Regions from separate parts of the Exiguobacterium sp. Helios genome, predicted to be linked through region 1. Evidence: riboswitches for the same ligand, from Rfam matches in the RefSeq annotation. Region 1 holds a riboswitch; each other region holds the start of a gene.
The links. A riboswitch is a leader RNA that binds a small molecule or an ion and turns the genes downstream of it on or off. The one in region 1 is predicted to bind S-adenosylmethionine.
Positions count from the first base shown of each region.

Region 2: linked by a shared signal. The riboswitch ahead of HNY42_RS00985 (amino acid permease) and the one ahead of HNY42_RS13455 (methionine ABC transporter ATP-binding protein) in region 1 are both predicted to bind S-adenosylmethionine.
Region 3: linked by a shared signal. The riboswitch ahead of HNY42_RS14450 (methionine ABC transporter ATP-binding protein) and the one ahead of HNY42_RS13455 (methionine ABC transporter ATP-binding protein) in region 1 are both predicted to bind S-adenosylmethionine.

Region 1 is NZ_CP053557.1:2,586,714-2,590,925, forward strand. Features, by position in the region: gene HNY42_RS13445 (MetQ/NlpA family ABC transporter substrate-binding protein) at 1-470, opposite strand, end outside; gene HNY42_RS13450 (methionine ABC transporter permease) at 505-1,170, opposite strand; gene HNY42_RS13455 (methionine ABC transporter ATP-binding protein) at 1,167-2,189, opposite strand; SAM riboswitch class I at 2,270-2,375, opposite strand; gene HNY42_RS13460 (bifunctional cystathionine gamma-lyase/homocysteine desulfhydrase) at 2,435-3,601, opposite strand; gene HNY42_RS13465 (PLP-dependent cysteine synthase family protein) at 3,594-4,212, opposite strand, start outside.
Region 2 is NZ_CP053557.1:184,228-188,439, reverse strand. Features, by position in the region: gene HNY42_RS00995 (ketopantoate reductase family protein) at 1-557, shown strand, start outside; gene HNY42_RS00990 (polysaccharide pyruvyl transferase family protein) at 757-2,175, shown strand; SAM riboswitch class I at 2,285-2,386, shown strand; gene HNY42_RS00985 (amino acid permease) at 2,471-3,871, shown strand; gene mmuM (homocysteine S-methyltransferase) at 3,846-4,212, shown strand, end outside.
Region 3 is NZ_CP053557.1:2,784,202-2,788,413, reverse strand. Features, by position in the region: gene HNY42_RS14460 (MetQ/NlpA family ABC transporter substrate-binding protein) at 1-216, opposite strand, end outside; gene HNY42_RS14455 (methionine ABC transporter permease) at 251-916, opposite strand; gene HNY42_RS14450 (methionine ABC transporter ATP-binding protein) at 906-1,919, opposite strand; SAM riboswitch class I at 2,003-2,106, opposite strand; gene HNY42_RS14445 (aminotransferase class I/II-fold pyridoxal phosphate-dependent enzyme) at 2,169-3,356, opposite strand; gene HNY42_RS14440 (alpha-glucosidase) at 3,520-4,212, shown strand, end outside.

The sequences.
Region 1 (4,212 bases):
CCTTCGTTTTGAAGGAACGTCAAGACACGTCCGCGTTCTGCAACGTTTGAGCTTGTTAAGATCGTTGCACCTTTTGGCAGTTTATCCAAAGACTTGTATTTTTTAGAATAGACACCGAGCGGTTCAACGTGAACGCCGCCGGCACTCGCGAATTTATAGTCTTTGTTTTCTTTTTCCTGTTGCTCAAGGTACGGCACGTGTTGGAAATAGTTCGCATCGATTTCTTTTTCAGCCAATGCTTTGTTCGGAAGAACATAATCCTGAAACTTCTTGATTTCGAGTTTATAGCCTTTTGCTTCATATTCTTTTTGAACATGCTCCAAGATTTGAGCATGAGGAACGTTTGACGCTCCGATGACGAGTGTTTTTGAATCGCCGCCGCCTGAAGAAGATTCTTCTCCGCATGCTGCAAGACTGACTGCTAAGACCGATACGGCTGCTGTGCCGACGAATTTTTTCCAAAGTTTCATGAATGATTCCTCCCAAGGTTAAATAAGATAGGTATTACCGTTTATCGATGGCTTTGACAAGCAGGTCACCGATAATTTGAATGATGAAGACGATGACAAGAATCAACAGTGTCGCGATGACGGTGATGTTATTTTGTGAACGCTGGAATCCTTCGATGAAGGCCATGTCTCCCAGTCCACCACCACCGGCTAACCCGGCCATTGCCGTGTAACCGACGAGTGCGACAAGCGTAACGGTGATTCCTGAGATGATTGCCGGCAAAGCTTCCGGAATCAGGACTTTATAGATAATTTGGAACTTCGTTGCGCCCATCGATTCAGCCGCCTCGATGACACCCTTATCGACTTCACGAAGTGCCAGTTCGACCATCCGGCCGTAAAACGGTGCTGCACCGAGAATTAACGCAGGTAATGCAGCCGTTGGTCCTAAGAATGACCCGACGATGATTTTCGTGATCGGGATCAACAGAATCAATAGAATGATAAACGGGATCGAGCGGAATATATTGACTAAAAAGCTGAGTACGGAATAGAGTGTCCGGTTTTTAAACAACAATTCTTCGTTCGTCGCATATAACAACAGACCGATCGCCAGTCCGAGGACGAACGTCGCGAGTCCTGCAACAGCCGTCATATAGACGGTACTGCGGGTTGCTTCCCAAACCATATCCCAATCCACATCTGTAAAAAATGTACTCATCGGTGATCCACCTCCACTTCAACGTCACTCGCTTGAAGTTTGGCGATGACCGCTTGTGCTTCCTGTTCCGACCCGAGCAGCTGAATGAACAGCGTTCCAAGTGCCCCGTCCTGCGTCTGTCCGACGTTTCCGCCGATGATATTGAATAATAAGTTCGAGTCTTTCATGACTTCGGCCAGGATCGGACTTTCCGCCGTCGAACCGACGAACGTCAGCTGGACGATTTTTCCGGTCGGGTAGCGTTCGCGTAATTTCGCAAACGTCAATTCGTTTTCAGATGGTGACGTCAACTGTTTGACGAACTCTTTTGTCATCGCCTGTTTCGGGTGACGGAACACTTCTGCGACCGGTCCCTGTTCGACGATTTTCCCGGCTTCCATGACGGCAACCCGGTGACAGATTTTCTGAATGACGTGCATCTCATGTGTAATCAAGACGATTGTCAGTTTTAATTTTTTGTTGATGTCGACAAGCAACTCGAGGATCGAGTCCGTCGTTTTCGGATCCAGCGCACTGGTCGCTTCGTCACAGAGTAAGACATCTGGGTTGGATGCCAGTGCCCGGGCAATCCCGACCCGTTGTTTTTGTCCACCTGACAGTTGCGACGGGTAAGCACCTTCGCGTCCGTCGAGTCCGACGAGTTGAATCAGTTCAGCAACTCGTTCTTTGCGACGGGCTTTCGGATAACCGCCGAGTTCGAGCGGGAACATGATGTTTTCTTCAACGGTCCGTGACCACAGCAGATTAAAGTGCTGGAATACCATTGAGACATTTTTGCGGACGCCGCGTAATTCTTTCGGTTTGAGCGTCGTCATTTCGACACCGTCGATTTGAATCGATCCGCTCGTCGGTGCCTCCAGCATGTTCAGCAAACGAATCAGTGTTGATTTCCCTGCCCCTGAATAACCGATTATTCCAAAAATTTCACCGCGCTCGATTGACAAGTCGACATTGACGACGGCTTCAACCGATCCGCGCTTCGAGCGATAAATCTTTCCTACATCCTGTAAGCGAATCAATACGGTCCCTCCTAAACATAAAAAAAGTGCGCACGTTTTAGAGCAAACGCGCGCACTTTTTCAGTACACAAAACCATTTGCTCTCATCTTGCAGACAATCGTCTGCTGGAATTAGCACCACTTCGGAATAAATTCCGCGGTTGCCGGGTTTCATCGGGCCAGTCCCTCCACCACTCTCGATAAGAGTTATCGGTATTTAGTTATTTTTAATATAATCTGAATATTAGCAGGGGTTATTTTGCTTGTCAAACAGTTTTTTCTGAAACCGGCTGAAGCAGACTGAAAGCACGTGCCAAATCTTCTTTCAAGTCTTCCGCGTCCTCAAGACCGACCGAGATCCGAACGAGACCATCTGTAATTCCGAGTTCTGCGCGACGCTCTGCCGGAATCGACGCATGCGTCATCCGTGCCGGAACGGAAATCAAACTCTCGACCGCTCCAAGACTTTCAGCCAATGTGAAGAAATGTGTCGCTTCGACGAGTTTCTCCGCATTTTCTGCTGAACCGACATCAAAACTGATCATTCCGCCGAAACCGGTCGCCTGTTTCTGTTGTGTCGCGTGACCCGGATGTGATGCCAGTCCCGGATAGAAGATGTTTGAAACGACGTCCTGTTCCTTTAAGAACTGAACAAGATCGTGTGATGTTTCTTCGATTGCATCCATCCGGATACCAAGCGTCCGTAATCCACGGACGAGCAGGAAGCTGTCCTGCGGTCCAAGAATACCGCCGGTCGAGTTCTGGATGAAGTGAAGATCTTCTCCGAGCTCGTCGCTGTTGACAACGACAAGTCCGGCGACGACGTCCGAGTGACCGCCGATGTATTTTGTCGCGCTGTGAAGAACGATATCTGCACCGAGTGCGAGTGGTTGCTGCAGGTATGGTGTCGCAAACGTGTTGTCGACGACAAGTTTCAAGTTGTTGCGTTTCGCGATCTCAGCAACTGCTGCGATATCTGTAACTTTCAACAACGGGTTCGTCGGTGTTTCGACATACAGCATCTTCGTGTTGTCTTGCACCGCAGCTTCTGTCGCCGCGAGATCCGTCGTATCGACGAATGTCACTTGGATGTTGAACTTCGGTAAGACACGCTGCATCAAACGGAATGTCCCGCCGTAGACGTCATCGGTCATGACGATGTGGTCACCTGATTCGAGCAGGTTAAAGACAGCGTGAATCGCTGCCATCCCTGATCCGAAGGCAAAACCGCGTGCACCGCCTTCAAGATCGGCAATCAGACGTTCGATGCTCGTCCGTGTCGGGTTCGCTGTCCGGGAATACTCATATCCTTCTTTTAACTGACCGATTTTTTCCTGTTTGTATGTGCTTGTTTGATAAATCGGGGGTGTAACGGCACCTGTTGCTCGATCGACGCCTGTTCCTCCATGAATCAATGCTGTCTTTTTACGCATGTGTCTCGTCCACCTTTTCAAAGATTTGTTGGCTTAAATACCGTTCGGCACTGTCCGCGAAGACGGTGACGATGGTACTGCCTGGAAAACGATGTGCCAGATCAAGTGCTGCCACGAGTGCCGCGCCGGCCGAACTGCCGACGAGCAATCCTTCACGAGCCGCCAATTCATGGACTTTCGTGAAGGCATCATGATCTGAAATCGTATGAATTTCATCTACTAAGTCACGCGAGACGAGGCTTGGCCATTTGGCCGTCCCGATACCTTCCGTCTTATGCGGTCCGGCTGGTCCCCCGTTGAGGACCGAGCCTTCCGGTTCGACGATTGCACCTTTCGTCCCGAGACGTTCTTTTAAATAGGCCGCTGTTCCGGCAAACGTTCCGCCTGACCCGCATCCGGCAACGAACCAATCAATCTGATCCAGTTCCGCCATCAGCTCAGGACCAAGTGTCCGCTGATACGTGACCGGATTTTCTTCGTTTTCGAATTGAAGCGGAACATAACTGTTCGGAATCGTTTGTCCGAGTTCTTTTGCTTTATCAATCGCGCCCTGCATATCGAGCTCAGTCGGTGTGTTGACGACAGTCGCGCCGAGTGCCCGCATCAACGTC
Region 2 (4,212 bases), 640 kb from region 1:
TGGGCGGACTCTGCTTCATCGAATCAACGCTTGATGCACAAGGACACATCGTACAGACGAGTCCGTCCCATCATTTATTATTCGGTCCGTTACCGGGAACCCGGCCAGACCGTTTGGAAGAACTGAAGCAGCACCTAGAGGGGACACTAGCGCCGATTAAATACTCGGACTCGATTACCAGCGATATGTGGAATAAGTATCTGTTCATCACGACGTTTTCCGGTGTGACGTCGCTTTTCCGTTCAGCAATCGGTCCGATTCGTTCGCAGGAAGAAGGAATGATGATGATCCGCCGCCTGGCAACGGAAGCCAAAGAAGCGATGGAACGCCAAGGTGCTGTGTTCAGTGATGGGATTGAACAGATCCAACAGCAACAGATCGCACAAATGGATGAAACGATGAAGTCGTCCTTACAACGTGACATGGAGAAAGGTAATGAAGTCGAGTCAGCTCATTTGTTCGGCACACTTCTTTCGAAAGATGAAGCGACGCAAGTGATGTTGCCGGCGATTTATGCAAATCTCGAAATTTATCGTATGTCGAGAAAAGATGTTTAACTAGTTGTTATATAGGGAATATTCGTTAGGTTGTATTGAGCCTATATTTTTCATAATCCACAATAATGTGTAGTTTTCAGCTATTCGTTGACTTGCTGAATTGCATTCAACTATCCTTGAAAAGACAAGATGGTTAAAAAAGCAAAATATATTTTATATTTTTTAAATGAAAACAGAAGTGAGAGGGGAATTATTTTACATGAAACGTATTATTATCCGTGCGGGTATGACACCGTTTGAACAGTTCGACGCAGAATATTTGATGAAGCATAACTCAATCGGAGGGAACGTCGGAAACCTGATTTATCAATACAGTATTTTCCGCACCTTGATGACAGAGGGCACGACGATCACACCGGATTACTACTACTATGAAGAAGAGCGTGCAGATGAAATCAATGCGAACTTCGATTTATATGTCATTCCACTCGCTGATGCATTCCGTAAAGAATTCGTCCCGACACTTCGTAAATATACAAAATTGATTAAAAAACTAAAGATTCCGGTCGTCGTCATCGGTGTCGGTTTACGCGCACCGTTTGAAGCGAATTTAAACGACGGTTTCTCATTTGATGAAGACGTTAAAGCGTTTGTCAGCGCAGTTCTTGAGCGCTCAAGCATGCTTGGACTTCGCGGCGAAATCACATCAAAATATTTGACGCGTCTTGGTTTCCGCGAAGGAATCGATCACAAAGTCATCGGTTGCCCATCGATGTATGCGTTTGGTCGTGATTTGAAAATTCGTGAAACGAATATCACAAAAGATTCAATGATCGGTGTCAACTCGTCACGTCTTGCACCGCAAAACGTCCTTAACTTCATCACACGCGGAATGGAAGAGTACCCGAACCACTACTTCATCCCGCAATGGATGAAAGAGTTGCGTTTGACGTACACAGGAACACATCCGATTGCTGACTTATCCGTCACGAACTATCCGGTCAAGATGTCGGATCCGACTTACATGAACGACCGTGTCCGCTTCTTCTTAAACGCGCAGACATGGATCGACTTCTTGAAAGAAGCTGACTTCAGCTTCGGAGCACGTCTTCACGGTAACATCACGGCAACACTTGCCGGAACGCCAAGTATCCTGATTCCGAAAGATGCACGGATGCGCGAATTAACGGATTATCACCAATTGACACACATTTGGGCAAATGACATCACAGACAGCACACGCTTGTCGGATGTGATTGAGTCGGCTGACTTCCAAAGTCCGACACGTGTTCAAGCACGTAACTTTGATAACTTCGTGGAATTCCTGAATACAAATGATCTAGAACACATCTACAAAGAAACGAACTATCCGGAGAACGTTCCGTTTGATCGTGAAATGGCCAAAGCAGAGTTGCTTCCGGTCGTTAAACCGATCACAGGAATCAGTATCGAAGAAGCTGTTTCACGTTTTGAATCATACTTCCCAGCAGAAGAACAAAAAATCGTGGCAGCTCAAAAACGCGATAAAGCGAAAATGGCTGAAAAAGATAAGAAAATCAAATCACTTCAAGGCAAGTTGAACAGTCAAACAAAAGAAATGAAGCATCAACAAGGCACATTGAACCGGAAAGCGGTTCGCATGGCATTGAAGACAGCTGATTTGTTTGCGAAGAAATAAGCGACAGACGTCTTATACCGTTTTGGTGTAAGGCGTTTTTTTTTACATGATAAATTCTGAATTGTGTTGACAATTCAAAACAGGGTTGGTACTGTTATGAAAAATTACATTCTTATCCAGAGAGGTGGAGGGACTGGCCCTTTGAAGCCTCAGCAACAGGTCGAAAGATACTGTGCTAATTCCTGCGGGTGTTGTACCCGATCGATAAGCTTCCTTTGATTGTCGACCGACGCACCCATGCATGTGGGTGCGTTTTTTTTTAGTTTAACGAGAAAAAGAGGAGTGTGGAGGAGCAATGAAAGAAGGAACGTTTCGGCGGAAAATGGAATCCCGGCATATCGTCATGTTGTCACTCGGCGGTGTCATCGGGACCGGATTATTTTTAAGTACAGGCTATACGCTCGAGCAGGCCGGTCGGGTCGGCACGATTTTATCTTACCTGGTCGGAGCGCTGGCGGTTTATCTGGTAATGCTTTGTCTAGGGGAGCTGGCGGTACATATGCCGGAGACGGGTGCCTTTCACAGCTACGCGACGAAATATATTGGATCCGGAACAGGCTATACCGTCGCCTGGCTTTACTGGCTGACTTGGACGGTCGCGCTCGGTTCGGAATTTACGGCAGCCGGTTTATTGATGCAACGCTGGTTTCCGGATGTTCCGGTCTGGCTGTTCAGTGCTTTATTCGTCGTCATGATTTTAGGCATCAATGTCTTGACGGTCCGCTTGTTCGCGGAAGTTGAATTTTGGTTTTCTGCCGTCAAGGTGCTGACGATTTTAGTGTTCATCGTCTTAGGAACAGCAGCAATCGTCGGATTCTTGCCCCTCGCGGACGGCTCACAAGCACCGCTTCTCGCTCCGTTGACGGAGGGGGGCCTGTTTCCGAACGGAGCGTTCGCGATCTTGATGACGATGCTTGCCGTTAACTTTGCCTATTCCGGAACAGAGTTAATCGGGATTGCAGCAGGTGAGGCGGTCGATCCGAAACGGACGGTTCCTCTCGCCATTCGAACAACAGTCTTCCGGCTCGTCTTATTTTTTGTCGGGACGATCATTGTTCTTGCGATTCTGTTACCAAATGATTCAAAAGGAGTGCTTGAAAGTCCATTCGTTGCTGTGTTTGAACGGATCGGTCTTCCGTTTGCAGCAGACATCATGAACTTCGTCATCCTGACCGCGATTTTGTCAGCAGCGAACTCGGGTCTGTATGCCGCATCACGGATGCTCTGGTCTTTATCCGATCAACGGATGATTACGCCGTACTTTTCTAAATTAAATGCGAGCGGAGTGCCGATACGTGCCGTTCTCTTCAGTATGCTCGGTGGTCTGCTTGCCCTGTTCTCCAGCGTCTATGCACCGGGTTCCGTCTACATTGCGCTTGTCTCGATCTCGGGACTGGCAGTCGTCGTTGTCTGGATGAGTATCAGCGCCTCACAGTTCATGTTCCGCAAGCGCTATCTGCAAGAGGGGCATGATCTAAACGATTTGGTTTACCGGACGCCCTGGTATCCGTTTGTACCGATTCTGTCGTTTTTAATGTGTTTGGCTTCATTGATCGGAATCGCCTTTGATCCGACGCAACGGGTCGCCCTCTATTTCGGGGTTCCGTTTATCGCGGTCTGTTACATCGTTCATCATCTGACAAAAACATCATGGAAACGGAGTGTGGAAGATGTCAAAGAACAACAATCCAGTTGAACAACTGTTAAAAGAAAAACCCTATATTTTATTGGACGGAGCACTGGCGACGGAACTTGAACGCCATGGGAGAAATCTCGATGATCCGCTTTGGTCGGCCCGGGTACTGCTTGAAGAACCGGAACAGATTCACCGCGTCCATGCGGATTATTTTAAAATCGGGGCGGATTGTGCCATCACGTCCAGCTACCAAGCGAGTGTCGCCGGCTTCAGCAGCCGGGGGATTAAAGAAGAGGAAGCGATTGAACTGATGAAACAAACGGTCTATCTGGCACAGCAGGCGCGTGCGGAAACCGGACCGGCAGCGGATCACGCTTTGATTGCGGGATCGATTGGTCCTT
Region 3 (4,212 bases), 200 kb from region 1:
CGGTTGAATATAATCCCCGAACTCGACGATTTCGACGTCGTAGCCTTTCTTTTCAAGCCCGGGTTGGATCGCTTCTTTGACCATGTCGCTGTAAGGTCCGCTCGTTGCCCCGATCTTGATCGATTTGTTGTCTTCTTTGGCGCTGCTGTCGCCGCAACCGGCAAGAATACCGGCTCCGAGTAGTCCTGTTGCTAAAAAGGCATAACGTTTTTTCATATTCATTCTCTCCCTTACGATTCTCTATTTTTGGTTAACGCTTATCAGCACGACGGGCCAGAACATTGCCGAGCCCTTGAATACTTTGAACAATGATAACGAGGACGACGATCGTCACAATCATGACGACATTGTCGTACCGGTAATAGCCGAAGCGGATGGCCAGGTCACCGACGCCGCCACCACCGACGATACCGGCCATGGCGGAAAATCCGATCAGACTGATGGTCGTCAAAGTGACGGCTTGAATGATGCCGGGAAGGGCTTCCGGTAAGAGTGCACTGATGATGATCCGAAACGGTGTCGCACCACAGGCTTCTGCTGCTTCGATTAATCCCGGTGGAATCTCACGGAGCGATGTCTCGACCAGTCGGGCGAGAAACGGAATGGCGGCGACACTCAGGCTGACGGAAGCAGCAGTCGGTCCAATTGTATTATCGAGTAACAGTTGTGTCAGCGGAATCAACGCGACGAGCAGGATGATGAACGGTAACGAACGGACCATATTAACGAAAAAGTCCAAGATGCTGCGAACGACGACGTTTTGGAAAAATAGTCCCCGGTCCGTGATGAACAGTAAGATCCCGAGTGGAATCCCGATGATGAGGGCGAAGCCGAGTGAGATTCCGACCATCAAAGCCGTTTCCGCTAACGCTTTCGCAAGATCCGGTAACATGGTTTCAATCCGTTCAAGCCACATCCTGGATCACCTCAAGCGTGTGAAGTTGTTCTTCGAGCCACGTCAAGGAGCGGTTCACGTGAAGGGTCGGACCGGTCAAACTGACAATCAGCACTCCGAAAGCGACGTTCTGGATATAGTCGACCTTACCGTGGAGGATGCTGACGGAAATATCAAACTGTTTAATTGCTTCCGATAACGTACTTTCACCGGTCTTTTCACCTGTGAATTGCAGGCGGATAATTTTTCCCGGTGTCGTTCGCAAGATCCGTTCCGGTAACTCGATCTGGAGTGCCGTATCGACATAATGTTTCGTGACATCATGTGCCGGCTGACTGAACAGGTCGTATGTACGGGCGACTTCAACGACTTCACCTTGCGCCATGACGGCAACCCGGTGACAAATCTGTTTGACGACATCGATTTCATGGGTAATGAGAATGATCGTCAGGCCAAGCCGTTCATTCAAGTCTTTCAGCAGTTCGAGAATTTGCAGCGTCGTGACCGGATCAAGAGCGGACGTCGCTTCGTCACATAACAGGACACTCGGATTATTCGCAAGGGCGCGGGCAATCCCGACCCGTTGCTTTTGACCGCCGCTGAGCTGACTCGGGAAATTCGTCTCGAAGCCTTCGAGTCCGACCAGGGAGACGAGCTCTTTGATCCGTTGCGGGAAGTCAGTCCGTTTGACGCCGGCAGCCTTTAAGGCGAAGGCGATATTATCGGCGACGTTCCGGGATTGAATCAATTGGAAGTGTTGAAAGATCATCCCGATGTTCAAACGCAGTTCACGTAAGCTGCCTTTGGAGAGGCCGGACAGATTAGTGCCCGATACTTTAACCGTTCCTTGTGTCGGTGTCTCCAGTCCGTTGATCAGACGGAGCAGGGTGCTTTTTCCGGCACCGGATTCACCGATGATGCCAAAGATTTCACCTTGCTGAATCGTTAAATTGACGTCACGTAAGGCAAAAATGGGTGTCCGGTCACGAACGAACCGTTTAGTGATCCCTTTAAATTCAATCATCTGTCGTTTCCTCCCTATACAAAAAAATCGCCTTTTTCCAGTTAAGAGCAACCAGAAAAAAGCGACGAAGTGTAAGATTTCGTAACTTATCTCTCAGAATGAAACATTCTGTAGGATGTGGCACCGTTCCTTAAAGGTGGTTGCCGGACGTCGTTGGGCCTAATCCCTCGGTCGCTCTCGATAAGTAGATATGCTGTTGGGACTTACTGTAACGGAAATCATTCCCATTTGTCAAACGTTTTTTCAGAATTATTCCGCAACGGTCTGGCGAAACAGATTCAATTGACCAATCCGTTCAGCTGCTTCGACGAGTCGTTCGGCGTCAGCAATCAGGCTGATCCGGACGTAACCTTCCCCGTATTCGCCGAAGAAATGTCCCGGTGTAACGGCGACATGCGCTTCGTCGAGCAGGTGATCGGTAAAGCTTTGGGACGTGTAGCCGGACGGGACCGGCAACCAGACGAAGAACGAACCGCCCGGGATCGGTCCGTCCCAACTGATTTCCTGTAACTTGCCGAACAAGGCATCACGCCGCGCTTCATACAGAGCGCTCAGTTCGCGGACACACGTCTGATCGCTTGAAAGAGCGACGGTTGCTGCCTGTTGAATCGGTGTGAAAGCACTGACGTATAAGTGTTCCTGGTACGTCTCGATACTTGCGATGACGGACGGATTCCCGATGGCGAAGGCGATTCGGAAACCGGACATGTTAAAACGTTTCGATAATGAAAACAGTTCGATTCCGACGTCTTTTGCGCCTTCCGTCTGGAGGAAACTGCGGGTCGGACCGTCGAAGCTGATTCCGCCGTAGGCGAGGTCGTGGACGACGCAAATGTCGTTCGCATCAGCGAAGGAAACCGTTTGCTCGAAGGCTTCCGCTGTTGCCGTCGCCCCGGTCGGATTGCTCGGGTAGTTGAGGAACAACATCCGGGCCCGTTCGACATCTGTCGTATCAAGTAACGTGTAGTCAGGTAAAAAAGCATTTTCCGCAAGGAGCGGCAATGTGATCGGGTAAGCTCCGGCAAGGGCGGCGCCGGATAAGTAATCCGGGTATCCGGGATCAGGAACAATGACACCTTCACCGGGATTGACGATCGTTTGCGGTAAAGCGACGATACCGGCTTTGCTGCCGAGCAAAATGGCGACTTCAGAGGCCGGATCGATGTTTACGCCAAACTCTGACTGATAAAAATCCGCGACAGCCTGTTTGAGGAAATCGTGTCCGCGAAATGGCGGGTACTGGAGGTTTGAAGCGTCATTGATTGCTTCTTTCAAGGCATCCAGAATATGTACGGGTGTCGTCTGATCCGGTGTTCCCTGACCAAGCGTGATGACGTCATGACCAGCAGCCTTGACGGCACCGATCCGCTGGGCGAGCTCGGCGAAGACCGGAGCGGGTAACCGATCAATCGCAATCGATGGGGCGAAATGTTTCATCTGTCTTCCTCCTTGTTGGGTATTGTCGTCAAGGATAACGAATTTTCAGAAAAAAGAAAAGAGTTTTTTAATAATTGCTGATAATTGGGAAAAAGAACCGATGGCTTTCGTGTTTTTGATACACTGAACTAGAATACGATTGAATCACAAAGGAGATGATGGGATGAATCGGGCCTGGTGGAAAGAAGCCGTTGTCTATCAAGTGTATTGGCGCAGTTTTAAAGATTCGAACGGAGACGGGATGGGCGATTTACGCGGAGTAATTGAAAAACTCGATTACATCGCTTCCCTTGGTGTCGATGTCATCTGGTTAAATCCCTGTTATACATCACCGGATGTCGATAACGGATACGACATTTCGGATTATTACTCGATTATGCCGAAGGCGGGAACGATGTCGGATCTGGAAGAACTGATTGCGTCCGCCCATGAACGGGGACTGAAACTGATTCTTGATTTGGTCGTCAATCATACGAGTGATCAACACACGTGGTTTAAAGAATCCCGCAGCAGTCGGACAAACGAGAAAGCCGATTGGTACATTTGGCGGGACGGGGTCAAAGGAACACCGCCGAACAATTGGCGGTCGTATTTTGCGCCGAGCCCTTGGACGTGGGATGAGACACGCCAGCAGTATTACTTCCATTCCTTTGCATCGGAGCAACCGGACTTGAACTGGGAACATCCTGCTGTCCGGCAGGCCGTATATACGATGATGCGGTGGTGGGCCGATAAAGGAATCGACGGCTTCAGGATGGATGTCATCAACCTGATCAAGAAACGGGCGACGTATGATGATGTCGCAGATCCTCTGAATTTATCCTACTTAGGGAACCAGCCGGGCATTCATGAATTC